DNA from 3 places in the Kitasatospora kazusensis genome. Region 3 is predicted to be linked to each of the others. Evidence: predicted binding sites of a transcription regulator. Region 3 holds the regulator's gene; each other region holds the start of a gene.
The links. Region 3 encodes HrcA, which represses chaperone genes, less so after heat shock. Its sites were predicted from a motif close to TTNGCACTCNGNNNNNCNGAGTGCNAA; they were not measured.

Region 1 (5,835 bases), on a different contig from region 3:
CGAGGCCAGCGCGAAGGAGGTCTGCATGCGGTGCCCGGTGCGGACCGAGTGCGCGGCGCACGCGCTGGCGGTCCGCGAGCCGTACGGCGTCTGGGGCGGCCTGACCGAGGACGAGCGCGAAGAGCTGATGGGGCGTTCGCGCAACCGCCTGGCCGAGGTACCGATCGCCCTCCCGACGACGATCCGCCGCTGAAACGTTCCTGCACCAGCGCTCACGCACCAGCCAGGCACCCCCCAGGGGCGCGGGGAACTGCGCGAAACGGGAGTGACGGTGGTGCACGGTTGATCGCGCAGTTCCCCGCGCCCCGAGGTGGTTACCCGCGTCAAAAAGGGCTAGCGGCGCGCCGCAACCGCGCCGGAGAGCTGATCCAGCATCAGGGCGACGGCCGGCACCTCGGCCAGGTCGGGCAGGGTGAGCGCGACGACCTGGCGGACGGCCGGACGGCCGGACGCGGCGCGGAGCGGGACGGCGGCCACGCCCGCGCGGCTGACCGAGGCCAGCGCCAGCCCCGGGAGCACCGCGACGCCGAGCCCGGCCGCGACCAGGCCGACCACGGCGGGGTAGTCGTCGGTGGCGAAGTCGATCCGGGGTTCAAAGCCCGCCGCGCCGCAGAGTTCCACCAGGTGGCCGCGGCACTGGGGGCAGCCGGCGATCCACTGCTCGTCGACGAGTTCGGCCAGGTCCACCGGCCGGTCCTCGTCCCGCCCGGCGAGCGGGTGCGCGGCCGGGAGCAGGCCGACCAGCGGGTCGTCGAGGAGTGGGCGGACCACCAGGTCGGACCAGTCGTTGGCGGCCAGCGAGGCGGCCGCCTCCAGCGTCGCTTCGGCGCGGACCGCGCGGGGTGTGCCGTGGGCTGCCGGGCGGACCGGGGTGCCCGGGGAGTCCGGGTAGCGGAAGGCGAGCGCGATCTCGCACTCGCCGCCCCGCAGCATCGCCAGCGACTCCGGCGGTTCGGCCTCGACCAGCGAGACCCGGATCCCCGGGTGGGCGCCGCGCAGCCCGGCCACCGAGGGCGGCACGAGGGTGGAGCTCGCGGTGGGGAAGGACACCAGCCGCACCCGCCCGGCCCGCAGCCCGGTGATCGCCGCCACCTCCTCCTCGGCGGCGGAGAGCCCGGCGAGGATGCCGGTGGCGTGCTTGAGCAGCACCTGTCCGGCCTCGCTCAGCTGCATGCCGCGGCCCGAACGGACCACCAGCGGCGTGTCGACCGACTTCTCCAGGGCCTTCATCTGCTGGCTCACGGCGGGCTGGGTGCAGCCCAGCTCGCGGGCGGCGGCGGAGAAGGAGCCGGTGCGGGCGACGGCACGCAGGACGCGCAGGTGACGGGCCTCGATCATGCCTCAGTTATAAGGCAATCTTTGATTCGAACAAAATCATCCTGATGCGACACGCCGGAGGCCCGGCACGCGCCCCTGGGGGTGCGTGCCGGGCCTCCGGGCCGCTGACGGGTCAGCGGGTCGGACGTCAGTGCGCGTGGCCGTGGCCGCCGTGCGAGTGACCGTTGCCGGCCTCCTCGTCGGCGGGCTTCTCCACCACGAGGGTCTCGGTGGTGAGCAGCAGCGACGCGATGGACGCGGCGTTCTCCAGCGCGGAGCGGGTGACCTTGACCGGGTCGATGACGCCGGCCTTCAGCAGGTCGCAGTACTCACCGGTGGCGGCGTTGAAGCCGTGACCGGCCTCCAGCTCGGCGACCTTGTGGGTGATGACGTAGCCCTCGAGGCCGGCGTTCTGGGCGATCCAGCGCAGCGGCTCGGCGAGCGCCTTGCGGACGACCGCGACACCGGTCGCCTCGTCGCCCGACAGGCCCAGGCCGCCGTCGAGCACCTTCTGGGCGTGGACGAGAGAGGCGCCGCCACCGGCGACGATGCCCTCCTCGACCGCCGCGCGGGTCGCCGAGATGGCGTCCTCCAGACGGTGCTTGCGCTCCTTGAGCTCCACCTCGGTGGCGGCGCCGACCTTGATGACGCAGACGCCGCCGGCGAGCTTCGCCAGGCGCTCCTGCAGCTTCTCGCGGTCCCAGTCCGAGTCGGTGTTGGCGATCTCGGCCTTGATCTGGGCGACGCGGCCGGCCACGGCCTCGTGGTCGCCGGCACCGTCGACGACGGTGGTCTCGTCCTTGGTGATGGTCACGCGGCGGGCGGTGCCCAGCACGTCCAGACCGGCCTGGTCGAGCTTGAGGCCGACCTCCTCGGAGATGACGGTGGCACCGGTCAGGGTGGCCAGGTCGCCCAGGATGGCCTTGCGGCGGTCACCGAAGCCGGGGGCCTTGACGGCCACGGCGTTGAAGGTGCCACGGATCTTGTTCACCACGAGGGTGGACAGCGCCTCGCCGTCGACGTCCTCGGCGATGATCAGCAGCGGCTTCGAGGTGCCACCCTGCAGGACCTTCTCCAGCAGCGGCAGCAGCTCCTGGATGCTGGAGATCTTGCCCTGGTTGATCAGGATGTAGGGGTCCTCCAGGACCGCTTCCTGACGCTCGGCGTCGGTGACGAAGTACGGCGAGAGGTAGCCCTTGTCGAACTGCATGCCCTCGGTGAAGTCCAGCTCCACGCCGAAGGTGTTCGACTCCTCGACGGTGATGACACCGTCCTTGCCGACCTTGTCGATCGCCTCGGCGATGAGCTCGCCGACCTGCGGGTCCTGCGCGGAGAGGGACGCGACGGCGGCGACGTCGTCCTTGCCCTCGATCTCGCGGGCGCTGGCGAGCAGGTACTCGGACACGGCCGCGACGGCCTTGTCGATGCCCTTCTTCAGGGCGGCGGGGCCGGCGCCGGCGGCGACGTTGCGCAGACCCTCGTTGACCAGGGCCTGGGCCAGCACGGTGGCGGTGGTGGTGCCGTCACCCGCGACGTCGTTCGTCTTGGTGGCGACCTCCTTGACCAGCTGGGCGCCGAGGTTCTCGTACGGGTCGTCGAGCTCGACCTCACGGGCGATGGTGACACCGTCGTTGGTGATGGTCGGCGCGCCGAACTTCTTGTCGATGACGACGTTGCGGCCCTTGGGGCCGATGGTCACCTTGACGGTGTCGGCCAGCTTGTTCACGCCGCGCTCCAGCGAGCGGCGGGCGTCCTCGTCGAACTGCAGGATCTTCGGCATGGTGTTTCCTTCGGGGAGTGTCTTTGTGACGTGCGCGTGAGCCAACAACCGCGCCCCGGGCCCCTGTCAGTAGTGACACGGATCCGGGGCGGGCTGGAACGTCTTACTTCTCGACGATGGCGAGGACGTCGCGGGCCGAGAGGACGAGGTACTCCTCGCCGTTGTACTTCACCTCGGTGCCGCCGTACTTCGAGTACAGGACGACGTCGCCGACGGTGACGTCGAGCGGAAGACGGTTACCGTCCTCGAAGCGGCCCGGGCCGACGGCCAGGACGACGCCCTCCTGGGGCTTCTCCTTGGCGGTGTCCGGGATAACCAGGCCGGAGGCCGTGGTGGTCTCGGCTTCGAGCGGCTGGACCACGATGCGGTCCTCGAGCGGCTTGATGGCAACCTTGCTGCTGACGGTGGTCACGTCCGAGCTCCCCTTCGGAGAATACGGGGTTGTTCTTCAGGTAGGTGGCGACGTCCGCGTGCCTGCCGTCGCGGGGGTCAGGCACACTCTGTCGCGTTAGCACTCTCCCTGGGGGGAGTGCCAGGAACGACCATAGGCCGCCGTTAGCACTCAGTCAACCAGAGTGCCAACGGCGTGGCTCGAAGGCTGTCCGGTGTCCGGGGACAATGGCCGGGTGGAGATCGAATCGTTCCGGGCCCTGCTGACCGACGAGGGCCAGGCACTGCTGGCCGAGCTGCGTGACTTCAAGCCGGGGGAGGAACTCGCCCTGGCCACCAGGCTGCGCCGCACGCACCCGGCCGGGCTGGTGTCCGCCGCCCTCGCCCAGGCGGCCCTGCGGCAGCGGGCGCGGGCCAAGTTCGACGTGGACGCGGACGCGCTGTACTTCACCCCGGACGGAGTCGAACAGGCCACCCGCCGCAGCGTCGCCGAGTGGCGGGCGGAGCGGTTCGCGGCGCTCGGCGTCCGGCGGCTGGCGGACCTGTGCTGCGGGATCGGCGGGGACGCGATCGCGCTGGCCCGGGCCGGGATCGCCGTGCTCGCCGTCGACCGCGACCCGCTGACCTGCGCCGTCGCCGAGGCGAACGCCGCCGCGCTGGGCCTGGCCGAGCTGATCGAGGTGCGCTGCGCGGACGTCACCGAGGTCGACGTGACGGGTTTCGACGCGGTGTTCACCGACCCGGCGCGGCGCACCTCGCGGGGCCGGGTGTTCGATCCGGAGGCGTACTCGCCCCCGCTCTCCTGGGCGGTCGAGGCGGCCCGCCGCACCCCGTTCGGGGCGCTCAAGATCGCGCCGGGGATCCCGCACGAGCTGGTCCCCGAGGACGCCGAGGCCGAGTGGGTGTCGGACCACGGGGACGTGAAGGAGGCCGGGCTCTGGTTCGGCACGAAGCCCGCCGAGCCGCACCGCGCCACCCTGCTGCCCGGCGCGCACACCCTCACCGGCGGCCGCCTCCCCGATCCGGCGGCCGGGCCGGTGGGCCGCTACCTGTACGAGCCGGACGGCGCGGTGATCCGGGCGCACCTGGTCGCCGAGGTGGCCGAGCAGGTCGGCGGCCGGCTGATCGACCCGATGATCGCCTACCTGACCTCCGACCGCCTCGTGCCGACCCCGTACGCCCACGCGTACGAGCTCACCGACGTGCTCCCGTACAACGTCAAGAAGCTGAAGGCGCTGCTGCGCGAGCGCGGGGCCGGCACCGTGGTGATCAAGAAGCGCGGCATCGGCATCACCCCGGAGGAGCTGCGCCGCCAGCTCAAGCCCGCCGGCCCGAACACGGTGACGGTGATCCTGAGCCGGGTCGGCGACGGGCACCTCATGATGCTCGGTCAGCCTGTCGGCTGATCAGGCAAAGGGGCACGAAGAACTGCGCGAGGCGGGAGCCTGCGGACCGTTGCCTCCCGACTCGCGCAGTTCTCCCCCAGCCTTCGGCCGGAAGGTGCCCCCACGCGCCCCTGTCTGTGGCTGACCAGCTGCCTGCCCGACCGGTGGTCAGCCTGCGGGCGCCTGGATGTAGTCGTCCAGGCGGGCGACGGCGAAGCCCTGCTCCTGGATGCGGCTGAGCATCTCGCCGAACATCGCCGTCATCGTCTCGCCCTTGAGCTCCGACGGACCGCGGAAGTGCGCCAGGATGATGTCGCCGGGCTTCAGCTTCTTGTCGGCGGTCTGGTACTGCATGTCGTGGATCTGCATCGTCTCGCGCCAGAGCACGATGGCGCGCGGGCCGCACTGCTGCACCGAGGTGTTGAGGGTCGGCGTGTTGGCGCCGTCGCCGAACGGCGGGCGGAAGAGCAGCGGGGCGGTGCCGTACTGCTGGGTGAGGGTCGCCTGGTCCACGCAGATCTCGGACTTCTGCTTCGCCGCCGAGATCTTGCTCATCTGCGGGTGGCTGACGGTGTGGTTCTGGATGTGGTTGCCCAGCGCCTGGAGCGGCTTGAAGTAGCCGTAGTTGTTCTCGATGATGTCCTTGGTCAGGAACATCGTGACCGGGATCTTGAGGTCGGTCAGCATCTCGACGAACTTCGGGTCCTTCTCCGCGCCGTCGTCCAGCGTGATGAAGACGACCTTGTCCTTGGTCGGCACGTCGCTGATGACCGGGACGGTGCCGCTGGCCGTCAGCTTGACCGGCCTGTCGGCGGGCGGGGCGGGCGCGGCCGCCATCGGCTGCAGGCCCCACTTCGACCAGGCCGCGGCCTGCGGCGAGGCGGACGCGGCGGACGGCGGCGCGGCCGCGGCCTGGGTGGTCTCGGCCGGCGGGGCCGCGGGAGCGGCCGCCGGGGCGGCGCT
Region 2 (5,835 bases), on a different contig from region 3:
CACGTCAGTAGGACACGTCAGCAGGACAACCCAGGAAGACCGGCACCAGCAGCAAGGGAGCAAGCATGGCCACTCGTGCCGTCGTTCGCGACAGGGCCGACCGGACTCGCTCGGCCCGCCCGACCAACTATGAGGCCGACCGCGACCTTGTCGGCATGTACCTCGACGAGATCGCCAGGACGCCGCTGCTCGACGCCGCCGAAGAGGTCGAACTCTCGCTGCGCATCGAGGCCGGCGTGTACGCCCAGTACCTGCTGGAGCAGGGCACGCTGCCCAAGGGCGCGAAGCGGGAGGAACTGGAGGTCATAGCCGAGGACGCCGAGCGCGCCAAGGACGTCTTCATCCGCTCCAATCTCCGGCTGGTGGTCGCGGTGGCCCGGCGCTACCCGCGCAGCGGCCTGCCGCTGCTCGACCTCATCCAGGAGGGCAACGCCGGCCTGGTCCGGGCGGTCGAGAAGTTCGACTACGCGAAGGGGTTCAAGTTCTCCACGTACGCGACGTGGTGGATCCGGCAGGCGATCACACGTTCGATAGCCGACCAGTCGCGCACCATCCGGCTGCCCGTCCACCTGGTCGAGGAGCTCGGCCGGATCCGCCGGGTGCAGCGGGAGAAGGCGAAGGAACTGGGCCGCGAGCCCGACCCCGCCGAGGTCGCGGCGGAGCTGGACACCACCGAGCAGCGGGTCAAGGACGTGCTGGACTGGGCCCGTGACCCCGTCAGCCTCAACATGTCGGTGGACGACGAGGGCGAGACGCAGTTCGGCGACCTGGTCGAGGACACCGGCGCGACCTCCCCGGAGGACGCCGTGATGGTCATGCTCCGCCGTGAGGAGCTGGACGGCCTGATCGGCCGGCTGGACGACCGGACGGCGTCGATCATCCGTTCCCGCTACGGGATGGAGGACGGCCGCGAGCGCACGCTGACGGAGGTCGGCAAGCAGCACGGGCTCACCCGCGAGCGGATCCGGCAGATCGAGAAGCACGCCCTGGCCGAGCTGAAGAAGATCGCGGACCACGCGGGCTTCGAGGCCGCCTGACCCACGTTCGGTCCGGGCCCGCGTACGGACCCCGGTACGGCGATCGCCCGTACCGGGGTCCGTCGTCGTGCGGCCTACGCTGGAAGGGACGTGTCGGTGAGCGGAGAAGGAGCGGGGCAGATGGGCGAGCAGCAGGGGCCCGGGCAGGCCGAGCAGCAGGGGCCGGGGCCCGAGCAGGGCGGGGAGCCGCGAGTCGGCGAGCGGAAGCAGCCGAAGGCGAAGCTGGTCTTCGGCGATCCGCTGGACCGGCAGAGCGGCGACGACACGGACAGCGGCTGGGGCGGCGGCAGCGGCAGCGGCAGCGGCAGCGCCAGCGGGCGCGGGCTGGACTGGTACGTGAGCCAGCGGCCGCCGCACCACGGCGGCTAGCGCGCGGCGAGCGGGGACGGGGGCGGGGCAGGACCGGGGTGGATCAGCCGCGGCCGACGACGGGCTGGTCGGTCCCGCAGTAGCGGCACTTGGACGCGGCCTCTGGGATGTCCTCGGAGAGGCAGGCCGGGCAGGTCTTGGCGGGGGCCGGGTCGCCGAAGACCGTGATCCCTCGGTGGGCCTGGACGACCTTGTAGGGGACGACGATCAGGAAGTAGACGACCGCCATGAAGATCACGAAGTAGATCAGGGCGGAGATGAACGACCCGATGTTGAGGTAGGTCGCGTCGTTCCCGGCGTCGCCGAGCTGCCAGCCGAGTCCGGCCGAGTGACCGCCCTGGGCCCTGGTGATGATCGGGTTGATGACGTTGTCGGTGAAGGCCTTGATCAGGGTGCTGAATGCCAGCGCGATGATCAGCCCGACGGCCACGATGACGACGTCACCGCGCATCATGAAGTTCTTGAAGCCCTTCAGCATTACTGCTCCTCGTCCGGTCGGTTGCCCCCAGCCTCCGGCCTCCTCCGGGGTGGCCGCGACCGGGCCGTAGCCGCAGTAGGCCCCACGGGTGACGACCGGCCTATCCCGTCGGCGGGGCGGTACCCGTGCAGCGCGGCGCCCCGGCCGGGCCGAGGACCGTGCTCGTGGCGGCGGCCGGGGGAGGCGAGGTCGGCCGCAGCGGCCCGGCGGCGAGCGCGGTGGCCGTGGCCAGCAGCCCGGCGGCCACCACCCCCGGACGGTGACGGACGGCCTGCCGGAGCCGGTGCCGACCGCCCGAGCCGCGCCGGATCGGCGCGAAGGCGGGGACGGCCCGCCGGGGTGGCACGGCGGGGGCGAAGGCGGGGACGGCCGCCCGGACGGACGACGGGTGCGGACGGGGGAGCGGGGCTTCCAGCTGCGTGGTCACGGGTGGGACACCGCCTCGGAATAGCAGGGCACCGTGGGGCCCGGTCGGGCTCCGTGGTCTCGCGAGCGCCTGGGAGCGGCGTTCGCGAGATCAGAGTGCGCCGACCGTCCGGACGCCGGAAGCCCGCGGCGTCTTCCTGTGGACAACCCGGGGCTGTGGATAACTTCGGTCACCCACACGGGGGACGGGGAGCACGGTGACGCGACCACGAGGGGTGCGAGCGCGGTGGACGGGAGCCCCGGGCCCGGGAACGCCGAACGGCCCGGCGCCGCCGCGGGATCGCGACAGTGCCGGGCCGTGAGCCACGGGGTACGTCCGGTTGGGTCAGCTCGCCGAGCTGGAGCTGGAGCTACTGGCGCTCGTACCGGAGCTGCCGGACCCGCTCGTGGAAGCGGCCGCGGGCGCCGCGGCGGCCGCGGAGCCCGAGGAGGACGACCCCGAGGCGGTCACCGAGCTGGTCGAGGAGGAGCGGCTGTCGGTCCGGTAGAAGCCCGAGCCCTTGAACACCACACCCACGGCCGAGAAAACCTTGCGGAGCCGGCCCTGGCATTCCGGGCACGTGGTCAGCGCGTCGTCGGTGAACTTCTGCACCGCCTCCAAGCCGCTGCCACACTCCGTGCACTGGTACTGGTACGTGGGCACTTGTCTTCCTCCTGCACTTCCCCCTGGCACTCTCGCCTGATGAGTGCTAACGACGGTCAATGATGCGGCATTCCGCTGGATGAGTCCAGCGCTCCAGGTGTGAGCTGCGCCGTGAGCCGGTCGGCGTCAGCCCTGCGAGGCCCCCACCAGCTGGGCCGGAACCGCGCTGCGTGCGACCGGACGGCTCGCGGTGGCCGGCGGGACGAGCAGTCGCCGCAGCGCCACCAGGGCGACCAGGCCGAGCCCGGCGCCCGCGACGGGGACGGCGAAACCGGCCGAGGTGCCGTAGCCGTCGATCAGCTGTCCGGCGACGGTCGACCCGGTGGCCAGGCCGAGCCCGATCGCGCCGGTCAGCCAGGTGAAGGCCTCGGTCTTGGCGCCGTCCGCGACCAGCGTCTCGACCAGCGTGTAGCCGGTGATCAGGGTCGGTGCGATGGCGAGCCCGCAGACCAGCCCGGCGACCGCCAGTGCGGTCAGGTTGGGCATCGCCCACAGCGTGGAGCAGCCCAGCACCAGCAGCGCGTAGCTGCCGAGCATCCGCTGCCGGGCCGGGCGCCGCCAGGCGACCATCCCGTAGAGCACGCCGGCCAGCATGCTGCCGCCCGCGAAGATCCCGTAGACGAGGCCGTTGGCACCGGGCTGGCCCGCCGCCTTGGCGAAGGCCGTGACGGAGACCTGCATGGCCCCGAAGACCGTGCCGACGCCCAGGAAGGAGCCGGCCAGCAGTCGGACGCCCGGCGAGGCGAGTGCGGAGACCCGGCCGGCACCGGGGACGTGCGGGTGCCGGGCGGGGGCGGTGCGGCGCTGGGCCGCGAACGCGAGCCCGCCGACCACGGTCAGCGCGGCCTCGGCGATCAGCCCGGCGGCGGGCGCGATGCCGGTCGCGATGGCGGTGGCGAGCACCGGTCCGACCACGAAGGTGAACTCGTCGGTGACCGACTCGAAGGCGAAGGCGGTGTTCAGCTTCTGCGGCGAGGCCGTCGCCGGGTCGCCGGTCAGCTTGGCCACCCAGCGGGAGCGGACCATGGCGCCGATCTGCGGCACGCTGGCACCGGCCGGCGCGGCGGCCAGGTAGAGCGTCCAGACCGGTGCGTGGCCCAGGGCCAGGGCGATCAGCGCGCCCACCGAGAGCGCGTGCACGACGACGCTCGGCACCAGTACGGCGGCCTGCCCGAACCGGTCGGCGAGCCGTCCGGTCTGGGGCCCGACGAAGGCCTGGGCGACGGCGGAGACCGCCGCGACGGTGCCTGCGGTGCCGTAGGAGCCCTGGGTGTCCAGGACCAGCAGCACGATGCCCAGGCTGAGCATCGCGTAGGGGAGCCGCGCCGCGAGGGCGGGGGCCAGGAACGTCCAGGCGCCGGGGGTGCGGAGTAGCGCACCGTAGCCAACGCGTGCCTGCGGGGTATCGACCGTTCGGCGGGCCGTCACGGTCATGCCTTCCTGCTGCCTGGTAGCGCGGACGGGGCATGGGTGGCCCCGACGGCGCCGAGAGTCGTCCTCTCGCGCGTCGACCGGGGTGATACCGGGTCCGACAGGCCTTTTCGCCCCGGACCGCAGCCGCCGAGCGGTCGCGCCAACTCTGCTTCAGGCAGATGTAGCGGGTGTTCAGTAGTGATGTAGAAGCTTGCCCTCATAGTACGCGCCAGGAGGCAATCCTCCCGGTGAAGCGAAGGTGAACGTAGCGCAGAACACATGAACTGTCGGGTCCGCCGGGCCGAGAGGCAGCGTTGCGCCCCGCTGCCGCCGGATCTGCTGCCGCCGGCCCCGCTCCCGACAGGCCCTAGCGCCCCTGCAGCCAGCCGGCCAGCTTGCCGCCCTGGTCCACGGCGCGCAGCCGCCGCTCCGCGTGCTCGCTGACCTCCTCGGTGGTGACCACGAGCAGCTCGTCGTGGGCCCGCAGCACCGTCGCCTTGTCGGGGACGAAGCTGGTGCCGTCGCGCACCACCAGGGTCACGGCGGACCCGGCGGGCAGCCGCAGTTCGCTGACCTCGACGCCGGACATCCGTGAGGTGCCGGAGAGCGAGACCGAGAGCAGTTGCCCGTGCAGGTGCTCCAGCGGAGCCGACTCGATGTCCAGGTCCTGTCCCAGGGAGCCTTCGCCGATCCGCAGCCAGCGGGCGACCAGCGGCAGCGAGGGGGCCTGGAGCAGGGTGAAGACGACCACCAGGACGAAGACGATGTTGAAGACTTCCTGGGCCTGCGGGATGCCGGCGACCAGCGGGATGGTCGCCAGCACGATGGGCACCGCTCCGCGCAGCCCGGCCCAGCTGAGCAGCGCCTGCTCGCGCCAGGGCAGCCGGAACGGGGTCATCGTCAGCAGCACCGAGGCCGGCCGGGCCAGGAAGACCAGGACGGCGCCGATCACCAGTGCGGGCACCACCGCGGACCCCATGGTGTCGGGGTTGCAGAGCAGGCCGAGCACCACGAACATGCCGATCTGGCCGATCCAGGCCAGCCCGTCGGCGAAGCCCCGGACGGCGGGGCCGTGCGGCAGTTTGGCGTTCCCGAGCAGGACGGAGGCGATGTAGACGGCGAGGAAGCCGGACCCGTGCAGCAGCGCGCCGCCCGCGTACGCCACCAGCGAGAGCGAGATGACGGCGATCGGGTAGAGGCCCGAGGAGGGCAGCGCGATCCGCTTCACCGCGTACGCGCCGAGCTTGCCGACCGCGTAGCCGACGACGCCGCCGACCACCAGCTCGCCGATGATCGTGCCGACCAGCACGTACCAGGAGTCCAGCGGCCCGGTGGTGGCGAAGGCGACCACCAGGATCACCACCGGAGCGTCGTTGAAGCCGGACTCGGCCTCCAGCAGGCCGGTCAGCCGGGAGGGCAGCGGGACGAGCCGCAGCACCGAGAAGACCGCCGCCGCGTCCGTGGAGGAG
Region 3 (5,835 bases):
GGCTCAGGACCAGCGGCCGGTGCGGCCGAGGAGCAGTGCACCGGCCGCCACCCCGGCGGTCGAGGTGCGCAGCACGGACGGGCCCAGCCGGTACGGCCCGGCCCCCGCCTCGGCGAAGGCGGCCAGCTCGTCCGGGGAGACGCCGCCCTCGGGACCGACGACCAGGACCAGGTCGCCGGTGTCCGGCAGCGCGGCGGCGGCCAGCGGCTCGGCGCCCTCCTCGTGCAGCACGGCGGCGAACGCGGCGGCGCGCAGCAGCGGGGCCAGCTGGCGGGTCGTCATCGGCTCGCGGACCTCGGGGAAGCGCAGCCGGCGGGACTGCTTTCCGGCCTCGCGCGCGGTGGCCCGCCACTTGGCGAGCGCCTTGGCGCCCCGCTCGCCCTTCCACTGCGTGATGCAGCGGGAGGCGGCCCAGGGGATCACCACGTCGACCCCGACCTCGGTCATGGTCTCGACCGCGAGCTCGCCCCGGTCGCCCTTGGGCAGCGCCTGGACCACCACGATCCGGGGCGCGGGCTCCGGCTCCCGCCGGACGGCCGACACCGTGACGTCCAGCGCGTCCTTGCCGACCACGGCGGCGACCGTGCCGTCGGCCCCGGTGCCCAGGCCGTCCGCGAGGGTCACCGCCTCACCGGCCTCCAGCCGCTTCACGGTGACGGCGTGCCGCCCCTCCGCACCGTCGAGGCGGACCACCGAGCCGGGGACAACACCGGCCAACCGCGACGAGTCGACGACGAACACAGGGGCGGTCATACCGCGAACCTCCAAATGATGAGCGTAAACCTCAAGGGGCGCGGGGAACTGCGCGAAGCGGGAGGGCACACGTCGCACCCTTCCGATCTCGCACAGTTCCCCGCGCCCCTGAAAACAACCGGCTCAGCGGCCGTTGAAAGCGTCCTTCAGCCGGGAGAACAGCCCCTGCTGGCCCGGCGCGAACTGGCCGGACGGCCGCTCCTCGCCGCGCAGCACCGCGAGGCGGCGGAGCAGGTCCTCCATCTCGGGGTCGAGCTTGGTGGGGGTCTGCACCTCGACATGCACTATCAGGTCGCCCCGGCCGCCGCCCCGCAGGTGGGTGATGCCCCGGCCGTGCAGCGGGATGGACTGGCCGGACTGCGTACCGGGCCGGATGTCGACCTCTTCGAGGCCGTCCAGGGTCTGCAGCGGCACCTGGGTGCCGAGCGAGGCCGCCGTCATCGGGATGGTGACGGTGCAGTGCAGGTCGTCGCCGCGCCGCTGGAAGGTCGAGTGCGCGGTCTCCGCGATCTCGACGTACAGGTCGCCGGGCGGGCCGCCGCCGGGGCCGACCTCGCCCTCGCCGGCCAGCTGGATCCGGGTGCCGTTGTCCACGCCCGCCGGGATCTTGACGGTGAGGGTGCGGCGGGCCCGGACCCGGCCGTCGCCCGCGCACTCGGGGCACGGGGTCGGCACGACGGTGCCGAAGCCCTGGCACTGCGGGCAGGGGCGCGAGGTCATGACCTGGCCCAGGAAGGACCGGGTGACCTGCGAGACCTCGCCCTTGCCGCGGCACATGTCACAGGTCTGCGCGGAGGTGCCGGGAGCGGCACCCTCACCCGAGCAGGTGGTGCAGGTCACGGCGGTGTCGACCTGGAGTTCCTTGGTGGTGCCGAAAGCCGACTCCTCCAGGGTGATCTCCAGGCGGATCATCGCGTCCTGGCCCCGACGGGTCCGCGAACGCGGGCCGCGCTGGCCCGCCGCGGCGCCGAAGAAGGCGTCCATGATGTCGGAGAAGCCGAAGCCCGCCGCGCCCGCGCCGAAGCCGCCCGCGCCGCCACCGCCGTTCGGCGAGAGCGGGTCGCCGCCGAGGTCGTAGACCTGCCGCTTGGACGGGTCGGAGAGCACCTCGTATGCGGCGTTGATCTCCTTGAACCGCTCCTGCGTCTTCGGGTCCGGGTTGACGTCCGGGTGCAGTTCACGGGCGAGGCGCCGGAACGCCTTCTTGATCTCGTCCTGCCCCGCATCCCGTCGGACGCCGAGTACCGCGTAGTAGTCCGTGGCCACCAAATGCTCCGCTTGTTCCGCCTCTAGAAGTGCTGCGACTTGTCACCGTGTGTGGTCACACGGTGCTGTTCCTACGACTCGGCCAGGATCTGGCCCACGTACCTTGCCACCGCACGCACCGCCCCCATTGTGCCCGGGTAGTCCATCCGGGTCGGACCGATCACCCCGAGTTTCGCGACACTCTCGTCGCCCGAACCGTAACCGACCGAGACGACCGAGGTGGAATTGAGCCCCTCGTAGTCGTTCTCCCGGCCGATCCGCACGGTCATCCCGGCGTCCGCCGTCTCACCCAGCAGGCGCAGCAGGATCACCTGCTCCTCCAGCGCCTCCAGCACCGGCTGGATGGTGAGCGGGAAGTCATGTCCGAAACGTGTCAGGTTGGCCGTGCCGGCCAGCATGATCCGTTCCTCGTTCTGCTCGGCGAGGGTCTCGAAGAGGGTCGCCAGCACGGTGGTCACGACCGGCCGGTCGGCCGCCTCGAAGGCCGCCGGGAGGTCCTCCAGCAGACCGGGGACGTCCGGCAGCCGCTGGCCGCCCGCGCGGGCGTTGAGTCTGGTCCGGAGCTCCGCGAGGACGGTCTCGCCGACCGTGCCCGGACAGTCCACCATCCGCTGCTCGACCCGGCCGGTGTTGGTGATCAGGACCAGCATCACCTTGGCCGGGGCCAGTGCGACCAGCTCGACGTGCCGGACGGTCGAGCGGGAGAGCGAGGGGTACTGCACCACCGCGACCTGCCGGGTCAGCTGCGCGAGCAGCCGGACCGTCCGGGCGACGGTGTCGTCCAGGTCGACCGCGCCGTCCAGGAAGTGCCGGATCGCCCGGCGCTCGGGGGCGCTCATCGGCTTGACCTCGGCCAGCCGGTCGACGAAGAGCCGGTAGCCCTTGTCGGTGGGGATGCGGCCCGCGCTGGTGTGCGGCTGGTGGATGTAGCCGTCCTCCTCCAGGGCCGCCATGTCGTTGCGCACCGTCGCCGGGGAGACCCCCAGGCTGTGCCGCTCGACCAGGGCCTTGGAGCCGACGGGCTCCTCGGTGCCGACGTAGTCCTGCACGATGGCGCGGAGCACCGCGAGCTTGCGGTCGTCCAACGGGCGGAGATCGCGGACGTCCAGGCGCGAATCGAGCTGCCGGGCATCGGACTTGCGTTCGTCGGCTCTGCGCTCGCTGAACATGGCACGCACCTCCGTCTTCGTCCGTTGAGTCTGGTAGCTGTCCGGTCCCCTGGCACTCTGGAAGGCAGAGTGCCAGAACCGTACCTGCCAGTGTAAGGCCCGTCCACGACGGCAGGAACGGCCCGCGGACGTGATCCTCGACCGAAATCCGGCGCGGGGGCGGTGCCTGCACGCCCCCTGAGTGGCAGCATCGAAGACGAACTTGAATATCGAAGGAGCAGCGATGTCGGCGTCATCCCAGCATTCCCGCTTCGCACCCGACCGCGGGCTGACCGGTCGGATGGTCACCACCATGTTCTTGATCGGGTTGCTCTACGTCGGCTTCACCGGAGTGCTGATCGTCCTGCTGCGCGGGGCGTGGCCGCTGATCGTGCTGATCTCGGGCGGCCTGTTCGTGGCCCAGTTCTGGTTCAGCGACAAGATCACCGAGCGGGCGATGGGCGCCCGCGAGGTCACCCCGGAGCAGTACCCGCAGTTGCACGGCACCATTGACCGGCTCTGCGCGCTGGCCGACATGCCGAAGCCGCGGATCGCGGTGGCGGACAACGACATGCCGAACGCCTTCGCCACCGGCCGCAACCCCGAGAAGTCCGTGGTCTGCGTCACCACCGGCCTGCTGCGGCGGCTGGAGCCGGAGGAGTTGGAGGGCGTGCTCGCGCACGAGCTCTCGCACGTCGCGCACCGGGACGTCGCGGTGATGACGATCGCCGGCTTCCTCGGCGTGCTGGCCGGGGTGATGACCCGGATCGCGCTGTACGGCGGCTTCCTGGGCGGCAACAACCGCAACAACAACGACCAGAACGCCGCCATCGCGATGATGATCATCCCGCTGGTCAGCATCGTGGTCTACGCGATCAGCTTCCTGCTGACCCGGCTGCTGTCCCGCTACCGCGAGCTGGCCGCCGACCGGGCCGCCGCCCAGCTCACCGGCCGGCCCAGTGCGCTGGCCTCGGCCCTGACCAAGGTGACCGGCCAGATCGCCGCGATCCCCACCAAGGACCTGCGCAAGGCGCAGCCGTACAACGCCTTCTACTTCGCCCCCGCGCTCAGCGCGCGGGACGCGGCCACCCAGCTGCTGTCCACCCACCCCTCGCTGGAGCAGCGGCTGGAGCAGCTCGGCAAGATCTCGGCCCGACTGGGCGAGTGACCCACCCGGACCGGAACGGTTCAGAACGGTAGGAGACTTCGTGGGAATCCTGGACGCCCTGTTCGGCCGCACCAAGCCGGTGCGGCCCGACCTCGACCAGCTGTTCGGCGTGCCCTCCGCCGCGCTCACCCTGGAGGCGGCGGCCGGCTTCCGGCCGACCGGGCTCGGGTCGGTCTGCTTCGCCGCCGTCGAGGGCGGCGCCTTCGGCGAGGTGGAGCGGCAGGTCAAGGACCTGCTGAACGCCGACACCGTGAACGGCGGCGTGCCGGTGGAGGCCAGCCAGGACGACTACGGCTACACCTGGCTGCTCGCCCGGCACACCCCGCAGGAGCTGCCGGAGCTGGTCAACGACCTGCACGCGGTCAACAGCGAGCTGGAGGCGAACGGCTTCGGGCCGCAGCTGCTCTGCTCGATCGTCGGCTTCCGCAACGACAAGGGGCAGTCGCTGGGGCTGGTGTACCTCTACAAGCGGGGCAGCTTCTACCCCTTCGCCCCGATGCCGGGCGGCACCGAGAAGCGGAACAGCCCGGTCGAACTCCAGGTCAAGGCGATGCTGGGCAACGACCTGCGGGTCGAGCAGGACCTCAGCCGCTGGTTCCCGGTGTGGGGCGCGCCCGGGCTCTGACGGCTCGTCGGACTTCCTATCATCGGGGAATGCACAGCAGCAGGAGTTACGGACCCGACCTGACCCCGCCGTGGAAGCGGCAACAGCCGGCCCCCGAGGTACCGGCCGAGCGGGAGCTGGTGGTGGAAGAGGCCGCCACCGGCTTCTGCGGGGCGGTGGTGCGCTGCGAGAAGACCGCCGAGGGGCCGACGGTCACCCTGGAGGACCGTTTCGGCAAGCACCGGGTCTTCCCGATGACCCCCCGCGGCTTCCTGCTGGAGGGCCGGGTGGTCACCCTGGTACGGCCCGCCGGGCCCGCCCCCGCGCGGACCCCGGGCCGTACCGCCTCCGGCTCGGTGGCCGTGCCCGGCGCCCGGGCCCGGGTGGCCCGGGAGTCGCGGATCTACGTCGAGGGCCGGCACGACGCGGAGCTGGTCGAGCGGGTCTGGGGCGACGACCTGCGGATCGAGGGCGTGGTCGTGGAGTACCTGGAGGGCATCGACGACCTCCCCGCGATCGTCGCCGGCTTCGGCCCGGGCCCCGGCCGCCGCCTCGGCGTCCTGGTCGACCACCTGCTGCCCGGCACCAAGGAGCACCGGATCGCCGCCCAGGTGACGGGAGACGCCGTCCTGGTCGTCGGCCACCCGTACATCGACGTCTGGGAGGCCGTGAAGCCCGGCAGCGTCGGCATCCCGGCCTGGCCGTCCGTCCCCCGCGGCGAGGTGTGGAAGGAGGGCGTCTGCCGCCGCCTCGGCTGGCCGGTGGACACCCCGGCCGCGTGGAAGCGCATCCTCGCCTCGGTCGACTCCTACAAGGACCTGGAACCCGAGCTGCTGGGCCGCGTCGAGCAGCTGATCGACTTCGTCACCACCGAACCCTAGGCAACCGGGTAACCC

Region 1: the regulator HrcA is predicted to act here: its motif matches at 3,653-3,679, upstream of groES (co-chaperone GroES).
Region 2: the regulator HrcA is predicted to act here: its motif matches at 2,977-3,003, upstream of ABD330_RS18600 (FmdB family zinc ribbon protein).

The regions. Positions count from the first base shown of each region.
Region 1 covers NZ_BAAANT010000001.1:277,396-283,230, reverse strand. The annotation lists gene ABD330_RS01425 (WhiB family transcriptional regulator) at 1-193, shown strand, start outside; gene ABD330_RS01420 (LysR family transcriptional regulator) at 334-1,338, opposite strand; gene groL (chaperonin GroEL) at 1,466-3,097, opposite strand; gene groES (co-chaperone GroES) at 3,201-3,509, opposite strand; gene ABD330_RS01405 (class I SAM-dependent methyltransferase) at 3,724-4,893, shown strand; gene ABD330_RS01400 (polysaccharide deacetylase family protein) at 5,041-5,835, opposite strand, start outside.
Region 2 covers NZ_BAAANT010000020.1:106,783-112,617, reverse strand. The annotation lists gene ABD330_RS18620 (sigma-70 family RNA polymerase sigma factor) at 66-1,037, shown strand; gene ABD330_RS18615 (hypothetical protein) at 1,158-1,406, shown strand; gene ABD330_RS18610 (large conductance mechanosensitive channel protein MscL) at 1,450-1,884, opposite strand; gene ABD330_RS18605 (hypothetical protein) at 1,985-2,311, opposite strand; gene ABD330_RS18600 (FmdB family zinc ribbon protein) at 2,636-2,953, opposite strand; gene ABD330_RS18595 (MFS transporter) at 3,080-4,387, opposite strand; gene ABD330_RS18590 (potassium/proton antiporter) at 4,734-5,835, opposite strand, start outside.
Region 3 covers NZ_BAAANT010000007.1:144,573-150,407, forward strand. The annotation lists gene ABD330_RS08640 (16S rRNA (uracil(1498)-N(3))-methyltransferase) at 4-753, opposite strand; gene dnaJ (molecular chaperone DnaJ) at 877-2,019, opposite strand; gene hrcA (heat-inducible transcriptional repressor HrcA) at 2,091-3,188, opposite strand; gene htpX (zinc metalloprotease HtpX) at 3,412-4,335, shown strand; gene pspAB (PspA-associated protein PspAB) at 4,376-4,960, shown strand; gene ABD330_RS08665 (DUF3097 domain-containing protein) at 4,990-5,820, shown strand.